DNA from 4 places in the Solwaraspora sp. WMMD792 genome. Region 3 is predicted to be linked to each of the others. Evidence: riboswitches for the same ligand, from Rfam matches in the RefSeq annotation. Region 3 holds a riboswitch; each other region holds the start of a gene.

Region 1 (4,409 bases), 3.2 Mb from region 3:
GATCGCCGCCTCGGTGGTGTAGGAGACGCCGAGTCCGCCGGCGGTCGGCTGGAACGACATCGGGTGGGCGTGCAGCGGGTCGGAGTAGGCGCAGTTGTACCGCTTGAACAGCAGCGACGACCACCAGTCGTTGGTCGGCACCGCGCCGGCTGGGGCGTTGCCCGTGACGTACTGCCGGGGGTTGGCGGAGATGTTGCCGCAGGCGGTCGGGGCGGCCGCGCCCGCCGGGCGGGTGGTGGTGTAGCTGCCGGCGCCGACGGTGGCGGCGTCGGCGGTGCGCAGTACGCCGAAGATCAGTCCGGTGGCGGCCAGCGCCGTCACGGTGGTGGCTGCCAGGATCCGGCGCGGCGTACGACCTGTTCGCGCGCCACGGATCGACAGGTTCATGGTGCCTCCGGGTTGGGTCGGGCGCAGTCCACGATCGCGAAAAATTTCACGCCCATTAATGAGTTATTGCCAGGAGGTCATCAGACATACGGGCTCCTGTCAATATCCCGACATGAAGTTTCGTTCATCCGGTACGGGGTCGTCGCGGTCTGTTGACAGCCGTGCCGCTGCTGCTATATATCTAACTGTGAGAGCGCTCTCTCGGCCTCGCGGGCGGCAATGTGCCCAGCGTGAGCCGGGTGTGACTGCGTGGTGGTAGAGCGCTCTCGTGTGGATGCCGGTGGCCGTCGGTCGATATGCCGATCGGTCTTTCGGTGCTGCCCGAGGCTCCTGCACATCTATTATCGATGCTGACAGGAATCGTCCTCCGGGAATGCGCTACGGCGATTCGGGGGATCACCGTCGAGCCGGCGGGGGCGTCGGTTCATAGCAGTACGGGGGCGGACGGCCACCGACGTGGCCGTCCGCCCCCGTACGCGCGACGTCAGTACACCGACAGGTGCACGTGGTTGGTGTGGTCGCTGGACGGGTCGCCGCCTGCGCCGCTGTACGTCTTCCAGCCGCTGCTGGGCAGCCAGATCCGCTTGTACCAGATCACATAGAGCACGCCGAGCCGGTCGGCGTTGTTGATGTAGTAGTTCGCGAGGTTGTCGCCATAGCTCTTGTCGCCGCCGGTCGCCACTCCACCGAAGCCGTTGGGCTGGGCGGCGAAGTCACACGCCCGGCCCTTGGGGTGCTCGCCGGAGCTGCCGTTGCGGAAGCAGGACACGTAGCGGGTGAAGCCGGCAGCCTTCGCCTGGTTCAGGGCGTGCAGCGTACGCGGCGTGATGCAGCCGGAGGTGGTGGGGTCGTCGACGTTGCACGACTCGGCCGGCCAGGAGCCGTTGGCGTTGCGTGGGGCCGGGGTCGCCGACGCGCTGGACGACCCGGATCCCGACGAGCCGGAGCCGGAGGATCCTGAGCCGGAGGATCCGCTGGCGGCGGCCCGCTCGGCCTCCTCCGCCGCCTGCTGCCTCGCCCGTTCCTCCGCCTCCTTCTCGGCGGCGACCGCGACGGCCAGGGCCCGCTCCGCCTGGTTCCGGCGCTGGTCCATGATGGTGACCTGCTTCTGCTGCTCCCGGATCTCATGCTCGATCGCAGCCTTGGACCTGGTCACCTGGTCACGGGTGCGGTACAGCTCGCGGAGCTGCTTCTCCTCGTTGGCGGTCACCGCGCTCAGCGCCGCCGCCCGGTCGATGAACCCTTCCGGCGAGGTGCTGTTGAGCAGCGCGGAGACCGGGCCGAGCCGGCCGTTGCGGTACGCGCGGTCGACGATGTGCCCGACGTTCCTGTTCCGTTGCTCCAGCTCAGCACCGACCGTGTCGAGCTGCTCGGACAGCTTCTTCTGCCGGTCCTTCGAATGGTTGAGCGCCGCCTTGGCGTCGATCCAGCCCTTCGAGGCCGCATCGAGCTCCTTGCGCAGGCTGTCGGTGCCGCCCTCGTCGTCGACCCGGTCGGGTCGGTTCGTGGGCAGGGCGGCTCCGGCCGGCGAGCCGATCGGGGTGCCGGTGACGGCCATCAGGGCGGCGGTCAACGCCGCCAACAACGCGAATCGGGTTTTCCTGTGGACTGTGCGTGACACTGTGCGTTCCTTCCGTCAGCCGCCGACCGGGTTAGCTGACGGGTTCGGGACGGAAGATCCCTACCGCGTGACGCGGATGCACCCCAGGTACGTGGTTCCCCGGCTCGCCGTACGGCGATTAGGCGACGGCCTCCGCGGGCGCCGGAGGGGCGCCGCCCGAGCGGAGACCGGGGCCGAGACTACCGGTTCCCCGGGTTGCCGTCCCGGTATCGATAGCCATGTTATGTCTGGAAAAATCAGAAATATACGTATATCGTAGCTGTCAACGTCGCGGTAAGGTCACGAAACTTAAGCATCTGCTAATCACCAGTCGGCCGGTCCACAGGAGTCGGCGGGGGCCAGCGGCTCGATCTGCAGCGTCGCGTGCTCGATACCGAACTCGTCGTGCAGGGCCGTCCGGGCGTCCCGCAGCACCGTGCCGATATCGGCTGACGGGGTCACGGCCAGGTGTGCCGAGGCCACCTCCATGCCCGGGGTGAGCGTCCAGACGTGGAGGTCGTGCACGTCGCAGACGCCCGGCACGGTGGCCAGCCGGCTGCGGACCCGGGCGACCTCCACATGCTCCGGCGCCGCCTGCACCAGGATGCGCAGCGCGGCCCGGGCCAGCCGCCAGGTGCGCGGCAGGATGAACACCCCGACACCGACGGCGACCAGCGGGTCGGCGTACCACCAGCCGGTGGTGGCGATCACCGTGGCGGCCACCAGCACTCCCACCGAGCCGAGCAGGTCGCCGAGTACCTCCAGGTAGGCGCCCCGTACGTTGAGGCTCTCCCTGGCCCCCTGGCGCAGCAGGGCGAAGGCGACGATGTTGGCGAGCAGTCCGGCGACCGCCACCACCAGCATCGGGCCGACCGTCACCGGCTCCGGATCGGCGAACCGGCGGGCCGCCTCAACCAGGACGTAGAGCGCGACCCCGGCGAGCAGTACGGCGTTCGCCAGCGCGGCCAGCACCTCGAGGCGGTAGAGGCCGAAGGTGCGCTGCGGCTCCCCGGTCGGTCGCCGGGTCGCGGCTATCGCCGCGAGCGCCATGCCGATGCCGAGTACGTCGGTGAACATGTGCCCGGCGTCGGACAGCAGTGCCAGGGAGCCGGTGGCCAGCGCGGTGACCGCCTCGACGACCATGAAGCCCGCCAGCAGGGCGAAGGCGGCCCAGAGACGCCCGTAGTGTCGCTGGCCGGTGCTCCCGGCGCCGTGATCGTGTCCGACTCCCACGCCTGCCACCCTCCGTCGCCCGGCGTCTCGTCAGTAGACTAATGCTCACATAGCAATATGTGCAATCGACTCCGGGTCGAGGTCGATGGTGACCAGCCGCTGCGTCGCCCGGGAGAGCGCGACGTAGAGGGTGCGCACCCCGGCCTCGGACTCGGCACGGATCTCCTCGCCGGCCACCAGCACCACCGCGTCGTACTCCATGCCCTTCGCCTGCAGGCTCGACACCACCTGCAGCCGAGAGGTCGCCAGCTCGCCGAGCCAGCCGGCGACCTCGTCCCGCCGGGCCACCGCGGCGATGACGCCGACCGTCCCCTCCACTGCGGCCAGCATCTCGGCGGTCGCGGTACGGACGGCAGCCGGCAGCACCGCCGCAGCTATCCGGTCCCGGCGTGGCGCCACCCCGGTCGATCGGACCGCCGTCGGCAACGGGGCGTCCGGAGCGACCTCGCGGATCACCTCGGCGGCCAGTTCGAAGATCTCCGCCGGGTTGCGGTAGTTCGTGGTCAGCTGGAATTCCCGCCGCGGCCGCCGCCCCAACGCCCGGTCCCGGGCCTGGGCGAGCTCGGCCGGATCCCCGGTCCACGCGGTCTGCGCCGGATCCCCGACCACCGTCCAGGAGGCGAGTCGGCCCCGGCGCCCGATCATCCGCCACTGCATCGGCGACACGTCCTGCGCCTCGTCGACCACCACGTGGGCGTACTCCCGGTAGTCGGCCGGCCGCTCCCGGGCGGCGGCCCGGGCCGCCCGGTCCCGATCGGCGAAGGTCGTCACCTCACGCACCCCGCCGGTCACCTGGAACGGATCCCGGTGCCGGCGGCGGGGCTGCGGTGGCCGGCCGAGCAGTTCGTCCAACTCGTCCAGCAGCGCCACGTCCGCGATCGTCGGCCCGTTGTCCGCCAGGCCACCGAACGCGTCGGCGAGCACCGTGATCTCGGCCGGGTCGAGCACTCCCCGCGCGTACCGACGCAGCCGGTCCGGCCGGGCCAGCCAGCCCAGCACGTGTCGCGGCAGCAGGCGGGGCCACCAGGCCCGCAGGAAGTCCCGGAAATCGTCCCGGTCCGACAACTCGTCCTCGAACTCGGCCTGTCCGGGCAGCCGGGCCGGGGCCACCAACTGCCGGGCCTGCGCCCACAACGCCTCGAACAACCCGTCGATACCGGCCCGCCGGACCTCGTTGCGCCGCGCCCCC
Region 2 (4,409 bases), 5.9 Mb from region 3:
CACACCCGAACGCCTGCGCCAGCGCGGTGCGCTGGGCGGCGTCCGGGGTGATCCGGTAGTTGTAACGGAGCTGCACGGCCATCACTGTATCATGTTGGTTTATGGTCGAACTTCGAGGCATCCGCACCGGCAGGCACTGCACTTTCGCGATGCATGTCCACTTGGTTTTCGTAACGAAGTTCCGGCACAACGTGTTCGCCGACCGGCACCTGACCCGGATGGAGGCGATCATGCGAGACGTGTGCGCCGACTTCGAGGCCGAACTGGTCGAGTTCAACGGCGGCCACAACCACGTCCACCTGCTGGTCAACTTCCCGCCCAAGGTCGCCGTGGCCAGGCTGGTCAACAGCCTCAAAGGGGTCTCCTCGCGCCGCCTCCGGCAGGAGTTCCCCGACCTGGCACGCCACTACTACCGGGCCAACAAACTCTGGTCCGGCTCGTACTTCGCCGGGTCTGTCGGCGGCGCACCGTTGAGCGTCATCAAGCAGTACATCGAGCAGCAGAACCGTCCCGGTTAAGGCACTGCTCGGGCCTGGCGGCCCTCCCAGCGCGGGCCTTCACCCCCGGCCTGAAGGCCGGAGCACTGGCCCGCATTCCGGTAGCCGGTCACCCCGACGTCGTCGGTGGCCGCCGTCCAGACCAGGGTGACGTCGGTGGTGCTGATCTCGGCGACGGTCGGGGTGCCGGGAGTGGTCGGCGGCTCGGTGTCCGCCGCGGCGAGCGCCACGGACGCCGGTAGCAGGGGTGGGCCGAGCAGTGCGGCGGCGACCGCGACGCCGAGCCGGCGTCGGGTGTGGTTGGGATCGCGCCGGATCCACCGGCGGCAGCGGTGCGGCGGTTGCGGCATGGACATCTCGCTTTCGGTGCGGCCGCCGGGACGGACCAGCGACCTTGATATCCATGATTGTCGATTGACTAGCCGGGCACCACCGCGCCGGCGGCGCGCGACCGGATCGTCCGGTCGCGACCAGCGGATCGACCGACTGTGAGCTTGCCCACTACCGATCGACGAACCTCGAACCCATGCGGGGCGACGGAAAGGGCCCGGTCCGACCGTCGCCACAGACCGGGCGCGGCAGCCCAGCCGCTGCCCCAGGCCCCATATACAACGAAGCCTGCCGATGCATCGGCAGGCCGGGCAGCACTGTCGGACGGACCGGCGTCGCGGTCCTGACTTGTCGGCGATTCCCCGCCGTAACAATCGAGGACTAGCGTGGGGACGGGGAGGGCAACCCCCGTCCCCACCATCAGTTGCTAAACACGCACGAGCGGTCTGGCGTCCAGGTCGTGCGTGACGCGCGGGAGCCGGGCCACGCGAGTGGCTCTGGTTCCACCTCCTCTCGACAGGTGGTGCGCGGGCTGGCGGCGGAGTCCGGGCTTGGCCCGCCGCCAGCCTCGGGAGCTGTGCGGTTGACACGGTGATGTCGCCATCGCCGCGCCACGCGTCGACTACTTCAGCGGGGCACATCCATCGATGGAAGCGCTCCCATGCAGGGACTGTAGCCTGAGTCACGAGTTTGCGAAAGTCCGGCGGCTGATCAGCTCACGAAATGAAGGTGTGATGAGGCGGTCACGCCCATGTTCACCGGCCGAACTGCTGAACCGCCGTGGTCGCCCCGGCGACGATCAGCAGCGCATCCGGCGGGATCAACGTCTCAGGTCCCGCGTACCTCAGCTGCCGGTCCCGCTCCTTGATCCCGACCACCGTGATGCCGTACCGCTGACGTAGCCGGGACTCGGCCAACGTCCGGCCGGCGGCGTCCGGTGGGGCGCAGACCTTGGCGATGGCGAACCCGTCGTCGAACTCGATGAAGTCGAGCATCCGACTGGCCAGCAGGTGGGCCACCCGGTCACCCATCGCCGCCTCCGGAAAGATCACATGGTGCGCGCCGACCGAGGCGAGGATCCGGCCGTGCTTGGCGGTGATCGCCTTCGCCCAGACCTCCGGGACACCCAGCTCGGTCAGCGCCACCACGGTGAGGATGCTGGCCTCGACGTCCGAGCCGATGCCGACCACCGCGCGGGGGTAGTCGGCGACGCCACACTGGCGCAACGCCTGGTCATCGGTCGAATCCGCCTCGACCACCCTCGGCAGCCGCTCGGACCAGCGGTGCACCCGTTTGGGGTGCTCGTCGATGCCCAGCACGTCGTGGCCGAGACGGAGCAGAGACTGGGCGACCTGACCACCGAACCGGCCGAGGCCGATCACCACCACGCTGTCGGCGTCCGGCGGCCCGACCGGGGAATCGTCATCTCTCATCGAAGATCCGTCCGACGCTGCGACTTTCCCGCTTTTCCTCATACGCACTGTAGTCAGCCGCTAACCTCGGCGCAGCGAATCCGGCCCGCCTGACGACTTGTCGTACGCCGCCGAACGCAGACAGTGGACATCACCGAAAGTCGTTGCCTGGTAACGGATTTTTCAGCTCAGTCAGGATTGTCGAGGTGTTGATGCCGGTGACCGATCCGGTAAGCTTGCCGGCGGTCTCCGCCAGGCGGCGCCCACCGGTGCCGGCGGTGACCGCCGCCCAATCACCCTCCGGGGTGAGCCGGGGAACCACGTTTCCACCGGGGTGAATCCGCGCCAGCGGTAGGGATCGTTCCGTCCCGAACCCGTCAGCTAACTCGGTCGGCGGCCAAGGAAAGGAACAGGATGACCGCACCCCTCCGCCGGCGGATTCCGACGGCCGCGGCCCTCGCCGCCGTCGCCGCCCTGCTCGCCGGCTTCGTCGTAGCGTCGCCGGCCGCCGCTCAGGATCCGGACGACGAAGGCGCCCCGCCACTGCTCAGCGAAGTGCTCGAATCGACCGGCCGGGGCTACGTCGAAGCCAAGGCGGCGGTCGACGAGTCCCGCAAACGCCAGTTGAAACTCAACCTCGAGTTGGAAAAGGTCGAGGAACGGATAGCGGCGCTGACCCCACAGATCGGCCAGGTCGCCTCCAACTCGTACCGTCTCGGTCGGATCACCCCGGTGATGGTCCTGCTCAACAGCGCAGACCCGGACGCGTTGCTGGAACGCGCCGAAGGCCTGGACATGATCGCCATGCACGACAACAAGCGGATCCGGGAGCTCAACGAGGCCCGCGAACAGGCCGCCCGGGCGGTCGCCGCGATCGACGCCGAAGTGGCCCGCGAGGAACAGCAACTCGAAGCGATGGCCCGCCAGAAGAAAGAGGCCGAAAAGGCCCTGCAACTGGTCGGCGCGGTCGCCACCAACGGGTTCGTCTCGGCCACCTCGCCGGTCGCCGCCCAGGCGCCGCGCAACTCGGACGGTTCCTGGCCGTCCCAGTCGTGCAGTCTGGACGACCCCACCACGAGCGGCTGCATCACGCCGCGCACCATGCACGCGCTGAACGAGGCGAAGAAGGCCGGCTTCACCCGCTTCGTCTCCTGCTTCCGCCCCGGCGGACCGTTCGAGCACCCCAAGGGGCGGGCCTGCGACTTCTCCGCTCAGCAGCAGGGGTTCGGCGGCGACGCCTTCGGCGACGACCGGCTGTACGGCAACAACCTGACCGCCTTCTTCGTCCGCAACGCCGACAAGCTCGGCATCCTGTACGTCATCTGGTACCGGCAGTTCTGGTCACCGACCACCGGCTGGAGTTCGTACAGCGGCGCCGGCGGCGACCCGAACAGCGACCACACCAACCACGTACATCTGTCCCTGCTGTGACCTGACCTCACCTCGTGCGGTGCCGGGCCGGCCCGGCACCGCACGAGACGTAGGTCGTCAGTCGGTACGCGCCGACCGGCGTACCGGTGACCGGCCGGTCGGCTGCTGCGGCGGCGGACCGACCGGGCCGGCCGGCGGGATCGCCCGGGTGACCGGCTTGTCCGCAGCCACCGTGATCGATTCGCCGTGGTGGGTCAGGTCAACGGTGGCGTTGGGGTCGACGTCGCGCAGCGAGTAGGTCACCTCGTCGTGCTGGACCGCCACCCGCAGCCGCAGGCCCCGCCACATCATGGCGAACTCCAGCCGGTTGATCCGCTGTGGCAGCCGGGGAGCGAAGGCCAGCTCCCCGCCGTGGTCACGCATCCCCCCGAAGCCAGCGACCAGCGCGAGCCACGCCCCGGCCAGGGCGGCCACGTGGATGCCGTCGCGGGTGTTGCGGTTGATGTCGTGCAGGTCCATCAACGCGGCCTCACCCATGTAGTCGTGGGCGAGCTCCAGATGGCCGGTCTCCGCGGCGATCACCGACTGGGTGCACGCCGACAACGACGAGTCCCGCACCGTACGCCGCTCGTAGTAGGCGAAGTTGCGGGCCTTCTCCTCCTCGGTGAACGCGTCGCCCCGCCAGTGCATCGCCAGCGCCAGGTCGGCCTGCTTGACCACCTGCTTGCGGTACAGATCGAAGTACGGGTAGTGCAGCAGCAGCGGATAGTGGTCCTGCGGGGTGCCGGCGAAGTCCCAC
Region 3 (4,409 bases):
GGCCGGGACGGTGCCGTTCGTGTCGTTCTACGCCGAGCGGGTGGTCAGCCGCTGGGCGAGCGAGCAACCGCGTACCGAGCCGGACAAGGTGTTCACCGGCTGACACCGGGCGGGCGGTGACCGGTTGACAGCGCCCCGGCCGGGCCGGCACCGTCGTCGGGCCGACCTGGCCGGGGCGTACGGCCGACGTTGTCGGCGGCCGTGCAGCCGAGCCTCGTGCGGCGTCGGATCAACCCATCGGGTGGCCGCCGGAGCTGGTCGGCGCACCGGACAGCCCGGCGACGAATGCCGACCAGGCGGCTGCCGAGAATTCCAGGTGCACTCCGGGGTCGGTGGAGTTGCGCACCCCGACCGCCGGGCCGATCTCGGCTACCTCGACGCAGGTCGTCGCCTCGCAGCGGCGGCTCTTACGCCACGCCGGACCGGCAGTGCTGATCACAGTCACCCAGACTCCTTAATAAGGATAAATCGGTAAATTTGCCATCAGAGCACGCAGGCAATCGGGCGGACTGTATCAGTCCCCGATCTTGCCGACGCGACTGGGCGACACCGCGAAAACCAGTGGAACCGCCGTCCGGACCATGCGGAGGGGCCGGCCGTCCTTAGCAGACCTGACGGCGGCGGTGTAGCGTGCAACAGGGTGGCAACCAGCCAGGTGGCACTCTGCAAGGCACTCCCCCGGAGCGTTCCCATGCCTGCCCGACACCAGGGCCCGACCATCGGGCGTCGCCGGCTGCGTGCGGCGCTACGCCGGGCACGCGAGGCCGCCGCGCTGACCCAGGACTACGTCGCCGCTCAAATGGACTGGTCGCTGTCGAAGCTGATCCGGATCGAGTCGGGGTCGGTCAGCATCTCGACCAACGACGTCAAGGCCCTGCTGGACCTGTACGGCGTACGCGACCAGCAGCAGGTGCAGGAGCTCGTCGAGCTGGCCCGGGCGGCACGACGGCGCGCCTGGTGGAGCGGCTACAAGGACCGGGTACCGGCCGCCTACGCGGCCTACATCGGCCTGGAGGCGGAGGCGTCGGCACTGCGGTACTTCCAGCCGATCAGCTTCCCCGGCCTACTGCAGACCGAGGAGTACGCCCGCGCCGTGATCCCGGCCGACGGCCCGCACCACGTACCGGCGGCCGAGATCGAAGGGCGGGTGCAGATCCGGCTGGCCCGCCAGCACGAGGTGCTCTTCGGCGCCGATCCGCCGCAGATCGAGGTGGTCATCGACGAGGCGGCGCTGCGCCGGATGACCGGCGGCCCGCGGGTGCTGCGCGAGCAGCTCCAGCATGTGGCGAAGATGTCGGCGGCACCTCATGTCACGGTCCGGGTGCTGCCGTTCACCGCCGGAAGCAACACGGTGCTCGGGCCGTTCGTCATCCTGCACTTCGCCGACCAGGCCGACGCCGACGTGGTGTACGTGGAGAGCGCTCTGGTCGAGGAGGTCATCGACCGGGCCGACGAGGTCCGGCCGTACCAGCATGTCTTCGACCGACTACGGGCAGAATCCCTGTCACCGGCCGACTCGGTGGCGATGCTGCACGACCTCGCCCGTCAACTGGACGGGCGAGACGCGGGCTGATCGACGTCGACCAGCCCGCTGGCGACCGCAGCGACGGTCGGGCCCGCTCACCGCTGGTCGGGCACCCACGGTTCGATGGTGACCGGCTCGGACAGACCGGCCAGCCGGGACATTTCCCGGGCCCGCATCAACGCCCGGCTCACCTGGCCGTACTGGCGTTCGTCGTCGGTGCTGAACAGCAGCAACAGCAGTCCCTGGTGACGGCCCCAGAGTTCGTACGCCCGCGGCCGCAGCCGGTCGCCGAGCCAGGCGACCGCCACCGGCACGAACGCAGCCGCCAGCATGGCGAGGTAGGCCCCCGCACTGACCTCGTCCAGCCCGCGGGTGTAGCCGACGGTCACCGCGACCGCCGTCAGGGTCAGGGCGGTCACCGCGATCACCCGGCCGGTGAGCCGGTCGCGGGCGCCCCGTGCGGTCCGGAGTTCGGTGAGGTCGCGGACGGCGAACCGCCGGCCGGCCACGACGAACCATTCACCGGTCACGCAGATGCCGGGCTGCCGGTAGAAGGTCCGTCCGACACTGGAGCCGGACGGGGCGGGTACCGGGGAACCGCGTCGGGGTGGGGTCTGGCGAGTAGCACGCATAGCTGCCTCCGAAGGGCTCGTGCGGCGCTGACCTTGCGGGTCCATTGTGCAAACAGCAAGCTACTCGATGGAAGGTAGTCATTCTGCCACCTAGCAGAATGACGTACGGCAGGCCGCGTCCTGGATGGCGAATCAGACCTTTTGCGCCTATTTATCCAGATAGCTTACTGACGACAACCGCGCAGACCGACTAATGACGCATTATTCGCAATTGATCAGGCGCTGTCCAATGACGACGTACCGCAGTCGACCGGTCACGCGAAGGCAATAGGAATGTTGCCCAGAGCAGCCAACCGTCACATCCAGTAACTGTCAACGGACCCCAGCCAGTTCCATGCCACGGATCACGATCGCAGCACTTTCCGGGTCGCGACCCTTGCGGCTAAGTTGGACCGGCTGGTCCGGTCGCCAGTCGCCGGGAAGCGGTGACGCCGGTCCAGTGCCGCCGAATCGCCGTACCGAGATTATCCGACGTTACGAACAGTGATCTCACGGTTGCGATCCGGGGACCCATCGGCAACTGGGGTGAATCCGCGGTTCACCGCGGTAGGGCGAACTTCCCGCCCGAATCCGTCAGCTAACCCGGTAGGCGGCGAGGAAGAAGGGTTCTGCGTTCTTGTCAACAGCGCGGATTCTGCTGCGCACCCTGATGCTGGCCGGCGTAAGCCTCGGCCTGGTGGTACCGGCGACCGCCGCGACCGCCCAGCCGACGGTCAGCGAGCTCACGCAGCAGATCGACAAGGAATCCGAAGAGCTGGCCAAGGTCGTCGAGTCGTACAACCGGCTCAGGGAGGAGGCCAAGGCCACCCGGGCGGCGGCCGAGGAGATCGACGCCAAGCTCGGCCCGCTGCAGGCCGAACTCGCGGCGGCGCAGACCGAGGTCGGTCAGATCGCGGTCAACGCGTACAAGACCGGCGGGTTGAGCACCGCGACCGCCCTGCTCGACGGCACCTCCGGCAGCTTCATCCACCGGCTCGGCACCCTCGACCACCTGGCCCGGGACCGGCAGCAGCGGCTCACCGAGTTCACCAGCACCCAGCTGACCTACCTGGCCGAGCAGGAGAAGCTGCAGGCCGCCCTGGAGAAGCAGGACGCCCAGGTCAAGGAGCTCGCCGACCGCAAGAAGAGCATCGAAGCCGACATCGACGAGCTGATGGACAAGCGGGAACGGGCCTACGGTGCCGCGAGCGAGACCGGCTCGTCGTACACCGGGACCGTCCCGTCGGTGTCCGGTGCCGCCGGCTCGGTCGTCGAGTTCGCGTACGGAGCCATCGGCAAGCCGTACGTCTGGGCTGCCAGCGGCCCGAACGGTTACGACTGCTCGGGCCTGACGCTCGCCGCGTGGCGTACCGCCGGCAAGAGTCTGCCGCACAACGCGGCGATGCAGTGGGACGTGGTCGCGAAAATCAACCGTGGCTCACTGCAGCCCGGTGACCTGGTGTTCTACAACGGTCTCGCCCACGTCGGCCTGTACGTGGGCGGCGGCCAGGTGATCCACGCACCCACCTTCGGCCGCACCGTCGAGCTGGCCAGCGTGGACATGATGCCGCCGTACGGCTACGGCCGGGTCCGCTGACCCGGTCGCTCGCCCGACACCGCCGACGGCCCGGCATCCGCTGAGCGCGGATGCCGGGCCGTCGTCAGTTCGTCGGTGGGCGCTGTCAGTTCATCGGCGGATCAGGTCGCCTGCAGCCGATTCGTCAGGCCGCCTGCAGCCCCTCCGCCCGGGCCAGCTCCCGCAGCCGGCCCAGCGCCTGAATCTCCAGCTGACGGATGCGCTCCCGGGACAGTGAGAAGCGCGACGCGACCTCGGTCAACGAGTGCTCCCGCCCGTCCTCCAGGCCGTACCGGGCCCGCATGATGCCGGCGGACCGGTCGTCCAGGTGGTTGAGCAGGCCCTCGATCCGCTGCCGCTCCAACCCGGTGAGCACGATGTCCTCCGGCGACGGTGCGTCGCTGTCGGCCACCAGGTCGCCCAGGTTGGTGTCGCCGTCGTCGCCGACCGGGGTGTCCAGCGACACCGTGTCCTGCGACCACCGCACCAGCTCGTGCACCCGCTCGACCGGCACGCCGAGCGAGGCGGCGATCTGCTCCGGCTCCGGGTCCGAACCGAGCTCACGGGTCAACTGCCGGGCCACGTTGCGCATCCGGTTGACGTCCTCGACCAGGTGCACCGGAAGCCGTACGGTCCGCTCCTGCTGGGCGATCGCCCGGCTGATGGCCTGCCGAATCCACCAGGTCGCGTAGGTGGA
Region 4 (4,409 bases), 5.2 Mb from region 3:
CCGGCCCGGACGGCCAGGTCTTCGCCGCGTGCCTCCGGTCGCTCACCGATCCGGCGGTGCTGTGGTCCGGGCTGGTCACCGTCGACTCGCTCGGTGAACGGGTCGGCAACGTGGCGATGTTCGTACCGCTGGCGTTCTGTACCGTGCTGGCGGTCCACCGGCCAGCGCTGGCCACCGGGCTGCTCGTGCTGGCCCCGGCCGGCGTCGAGGTCGCCCAGGCGGTGCTCGGCGTCGGCCGCGAGTGTGTCGGCTACGACTGGGTCAACAACGCGACCGGGGCGCTGATCGGGGCGGTCGGCGGCGGTGTGGTCCGGTTGCTGTGGCGGCGGTTCGCGCCGTCGCCTACCGGGGTCAGCTAGCTGCCAGTCGCGACGTCGGTGGCGGTGAAGACGCTGCGGGCGACCGTCGCCCGGTACCCGTCGACGACGTCGGTGGTCGCGGCGATCGGCCAGGCCGCCGGCCCGAGCACCGCGGGCGGCCGGTGCCGCGCGTCCGAAGGCCGTGCAGCACCGACGTCCGGCACGTCGAGTGCGTTCAGCAGGCAGGCCAACGCGGCGGTACGTGGTCCGACCGGTCCCGCGCCGCGCTCGGCGGCGGCCAGCCGTCGCCGGGTCTCCGTCTCGGCGGGCGGTTCGACGCCGTCCGGCGGAGCGAACCTGGTCCGGGGCAGCACCCAGAGCACCCGGTCCCGTTCCCGGCGGAGCACCCCCGAGGCGACCAGCCCGTCGAGTACCTCGTCGACTACACCGTGGGACAGATCGACCACCCAGTCGCGGGTCGCGCGGCCAGGCTCGGCCTGGATCCTGGTCCGTACCTGGTCGAGCAGCTCCCGACCGTGGCCTCGACCCGGGGCTCCGCCGGGCGCGTACCCGCCGGCGGGATCGTCGTCGGCCTGGCTGTCGTCGGCTGGGTTGCCGCCGGTCGGGTTGTCGTCGGCCAGCACCCGGCCGTCTGCGTCAATCGCAATCTGGCCGCCGACGGCGAGGTCGCACAACACCGCCCCGGCGACGGCGTAGTCGAGCTCTGGGGAAGCGACGGTCGCGGTCCCGGAATCGTCATAGCTGAGCAGGACCAGCTCCTCCGCGAGGCTGAGCGACTCCATGTCATCACGCTAACCGCCCAGACCGGTGACCGCAGGATAAGCGGTAGCTGCGGGAGAAGCAGCTGCTACGGGAGAAGCAGTGCTGCGGGCGGCGCCGAGCGGTTGCCACGGAGGAAGCAGAGGCGGCAGGCGGTCTTGAACGAACACCGCGCTTTCCAATAAGGTGATGCACCGACCGCTGCGGATGTCGGCCTCCGTACCCCCGCCCGTGAGGCCCCAGCGATCGAACCATTGAAGGAGTCGCTGCCAATGGCACGTGCGCTCGCAAATTCGCACATCCATCGTCACAGTGGGTCCCGATATCGACGCGGAGAGCATCGGCCTTTACGGCTCTTGCGGCATAGTGCGATCACGCTGTTGCTCGCCGTAATCGCGTTGCTCTCCCCGGCTGGGCCGGCCCACGCCGAGCCGACGCTGGCTGAGATCGAAGCCGAGTTGGATGCCCAGTGGCTGAAACTGGAACCGGTCATCGAGCAGTACAACAAGGTGCACAGCGAGCTCAAGGCCAACGAGAAGAAAGCGGCCGCGCTCGACGAGAAGATCCGCCCCCTGTCCCTGCAGGCCAACCTGGCGGCGGATGAGATCGGCGAGGTTGCCAACCGCTACTACCGGACCGGGCCGTCGAGCGAACTGAACGCCCTGCTCCGGACCGGATCACCGACCAGCCTGGCGGATCAGCTCGTGGTGCTGGACCGAATCTCCAAGCGTCGGCAGGAAAAGATCACCGCTGTTCTGGAGACCCGGGACCGCTATCTCGCCGAACGGCAGACGCTGGACGAGTTGATCACGAAGCAGCAGGCACAGGACAAGACGCTCGCCGAGCAGCGCAAGACCATCGACGCCGAGATCAAGCGCCTGGAGCGGGCGCGCAACGCCGCGTACCAGTCCACCGGCTACACCGGCGGATCTGGTGCCTCCGGCCCGTGCCCGGCGGTGTCGGTCGGCGGAGCCGCCGGAACCGCGGTCCGCACCGCGTGCGCACAGCTCGGTAAGCCGTACGTCTGGGGTGCCACCGGGCCGAACGCCTTCGACTGTTCCGGCCTGACCCAGTACGCCTGGGCAAGTGCCGGTGTCAGCCTCACGCATTACACCGGAACTCAGTGGAATCAGGGCAGTTCGGTCAGCCGCGCCAACGCCAAACCCGGGGATCTCGTATTCTTCTTTAGTGATCTGCATCACGTGGGGATCTACATCGGTAATGGCCTGATGGTGCACGCTCCCCGCGCGGGTCAACCCGTGCAGATGGAGAACATCGACAACATGCCGCTCGCCGGATTCAAGCGGGTCGGCTGATCGCGGCAGGTCAGCCAGCCCGCCGAGGCAATCTGAGTGGCGCGCGTTGGTCGGCCGAACGTACGGGCGGACCGGTATGAACGGGCCGGTCCGCCCGGCAAGATTCGAACGCTTGAACGATGGCAGCCTATGCACGATACGCAATCGCCTGCGTACTCAATGAGATAGTCCATGTTCTCGCTTGCGTAGCGAGAACGCCGCTCTCTACCCTTGGGGATCGTCGAGTCGGGAGGACGTCAACCAGCCGGGTTGACCTCGGCCTGACACCGCCTAATCGCCGTCTGACGGCGAGCCGGGGACCCACGGCACTTCCGGGGTGAATCCGCAGGCCACCTGCGGTAGGGCGTCTCCTTTCCGCCCGAACCCGTCAGCTAACCCGGTAGGCGGTCTGGGGAGAAGGAGTCCGGTGGCTACGAGCGCCCCTCGGCGATACCTCCGGTGGTCCAGCCGCGACCATCGGCAAAAAACGCCGCACGACCCTAGCCGAATACTCACCGCGTTGATCGCCGCCACCACCGGCGTCGGTCTGCTGCTGGTCGGAGCGCCGGCGCAGGCGCAGCCGACCGTCGCCGAAATCGAGTCGCAGATCGACGAGGTCTGGGCCGAGCTCGAACCGACGATCGAACGGCACAACGCCGTACGGCAGGACCTCGCCGCCAAGAAGAAGCAGGCGGACGAACTGCAGAAGAAGATCAAGCCGCTGCAGATCCAGATCGACCTGGCGATGGACCGGGTCAGCGAGTTCGCCGCCCGGTCGTACAAGGGCGGTAGTCCGTCGGTCTTCAACGCGATCCTGACCAACGGCAAGCCGACCCACCTCGCCGACCAGCTCGAGCTGCTGGACCAGTTCGCCCGGCGGCAGGCACGCGACGTGCAGGCCGTCGTCGACCTCAAGAACGAGTACGCCGCGAAGAAGGCCCCGCTCGACGATTTGATCGTCGAGCTGACCAGCACCGAGGCTCAGCTGGCGGCGAAGGCCAAGGAGATCGACGCCGAGGTTGACCGGCTGCAGGACCTGCGCCTGGAGGCGTACGGCTCGACCAACACCCTCGGCTCGCTGCGTCCCGCGCCCTGCCCGGCGACCTACCCCGGCGGTGCGGCCGGCAAGGCGGTCACCTTCGCCTGCGCGCAGATCGGCAAGCCGTACGTGTGGGGTTCAGCGGGACCGGGCAGCTACGACTGTTCGGGTCTCACCCTGGCCGCTTGGGCGCAGGCCGGCGTCTCGCTGCCGCACAACGCCGCCCGGCAGCGTCAGGTGACCGCCAACGTCAGCCGGGACGAGTTGCGCCCCGGCGACCTCATCTTCTACTACAGCGGGCTTTCCCACGTCGGCATGTACGTGGGTAACGGCTGGATCGTGCACGCCTCCCAGGCGGGCGAACCGGTGCAGATGCGCAAGATCGGTTCGAGTGTGCACAGTTACGGCAGGCCCGGCTAGACCTCACTCCTCCCCATGGCCTGGCGCGTGCCGCTGATCCCCCCGTCAAGCGGCAGCACCGGCCACCGGAAAGGCGCCCTCCCATGTCTCCCCCCGGCTTGGGAGGGCGCCTTTCGCCTCCCCGCCGCCGGTGCGCCGGCTCTCCAACAGCCCAGCCGGTTCAGCTGGTCGGCCAGGTGCGCCACCGCTGCCAGGACCGGCTCGGAGTGGGCCCACGCTGCCCCTGGTACCGGGATCCGTAGACCGCCGACCCGTACGGATGCTCGGACGTCGACGAGAGCCGGAAGATGCACAACTGGCCGATCCTCATCCCGGGCCAGAGCTTGATCGGCAGGTTCGCCACGTTGGACAACTCCAACGTCACGTGGCCGGAGAAGCCGGGGTCGATGAAGCCGGCGGTGGAGTGGGTCAGCAGGCCCAGCCGACCCAGGCTCGACTTGCCCTCCAGTCGGGCGGCCAGGCCGTCGCCGAGCGAGACGACCTCGAGCGTGGAGGCGAGGACGAACTCACCGGGGTGCAGGACGAACGGGTCGCCGCTGGGCACCTCGACCTGGGACGTCAGATCGTCCTGCCGGG

Evidence for each region. A riboswitch is a leader RNA that binds a small molecule or an ion and turns the genes downstream of it on or off. The one in region 3 is predicted to bind cyclic di-AMP.
Region 1: another riboswitch for cyclic di-AMP. It lies ahead of O7629_RS18025 (hypothetical protein); the one in region 3 lies ahead of O7629_RS04150 (NlpC/P60 family protein).
Region 2: another riboswitch for cyclic di-AMP. It lies ahead of O7629_RS30035 (hypothetical protein); the one in region 3 lies ahead of O7629_RS04150 (NlpC/P60 family protein).
Region 4: another riboswitch for cyclic di-AMP. It lies ahead of O7629_RS26965 (NlpC/P60 family protein); the one in region 3 lies ahead of O7629_RS04150 (NlpC/P60 family protein).

What each region holds. Positions count from the first base shown of each region.
Region 1 covers NZ_JARUBH010000009.1:3,783,843-3,788,251, reverse strand. Annotated here, with positions in the region: gene O7629_RS18030 (glycosyl hydrolase) at 1-387, opposite strand, end outside; gene O7629_RS18025 (hypothetical protein) at 872-2,008, opposite strand; cyclic di-AMP (ydaO/yuaA leader) riboswitch at 2,013-2,143, opposite strand; gene O7629_RS18020 (cation diffusion facilitator family transporter) at 2,312-3,220, opposite strand; gene O7629_RS18015 (AAA family ATPase) at 3,266-4,409, opposite strand, start outside.
Region 2 covers NZ_JARUBH010000009.1:6,455,382-6,459,790, reverse strand. Annotated here, with positions in the region: partial or broken gene O7629_RS30055 (transposase) at 1-82, opposite strand, end outside; gene tnpA (IS200/IS605 family transposase) at 102-518, shown strand; gene O7629_RS30045 (hypothetical protein) at 515-853, opposite strand; gene O7629_RS30040 (TrkA family potassium uptake protein) at 1,583-2,260, opposite strand; cyclic di-AMP (ydaO/yuaA leader) riboswitch at 2,516-2,651, shown strand; gene O7629_RS30035 (hypothetical protein) at 2,654-3,670, shown strand; gene O7629_RS30030 (glycoside hydrolase family 65 protein) at 3,728-4,409, opposite strand, start outside.
Region 3 covers NZ_JARUBH010000009.1:584,725-589,133, reverse strand. Annotated here, with positions in the region: gene O7629_RS04170 (DUF3817 domain-containing protein) at 1-103, shown strand, start outside; gene O7629_RS04165 (DUF397 domain-containing protein) at 230-445, opposite strand; gene O7629_RS04160 (helix-turn-helix transcriptional regulator) at 692-1,573, shown strand; gene O7629_RS04155 (DUF6232 family protein) at 1,621-2,157, opposite strand; cyclic di-AMP (ydaO/yuaA leader) riboswitch at 2,617-2,763, shown strand; gene O7629_RS04150 (NlpC/P60 family protein) at 2,807-3,733, shown strand; gene O7629_RS04145 (sigma-70 family RNA polymerase sigma factor) at 3,858-4,409, opposite strand, start outside.
Region 4 covers NZ_JARUBH010000009.1:5,799,185-5,803,593, reverse strand. Annotated here, with positions in the region: gene O7629_RS26980 (VanZ family protein) at 1-359, shown strand, start outside; gene O7629_RS26975 (GPP34 family phosphoprotein) at 356-1,102, opposite strand; gene O7629_RS26970 (NlpC/P60 family protein) at 1,352-2,395, shown strand; cyclic di-AMP (ydaO/yuaA leader) riboswitch at 2,653-2,796, shown strand; gene O7629_RS26965 (NlpC/P60 family protein) at 2,895-3,833, shown strand; gene dcd (dCTP deaminase) at 3,994-4,409, opposite strand, start outside.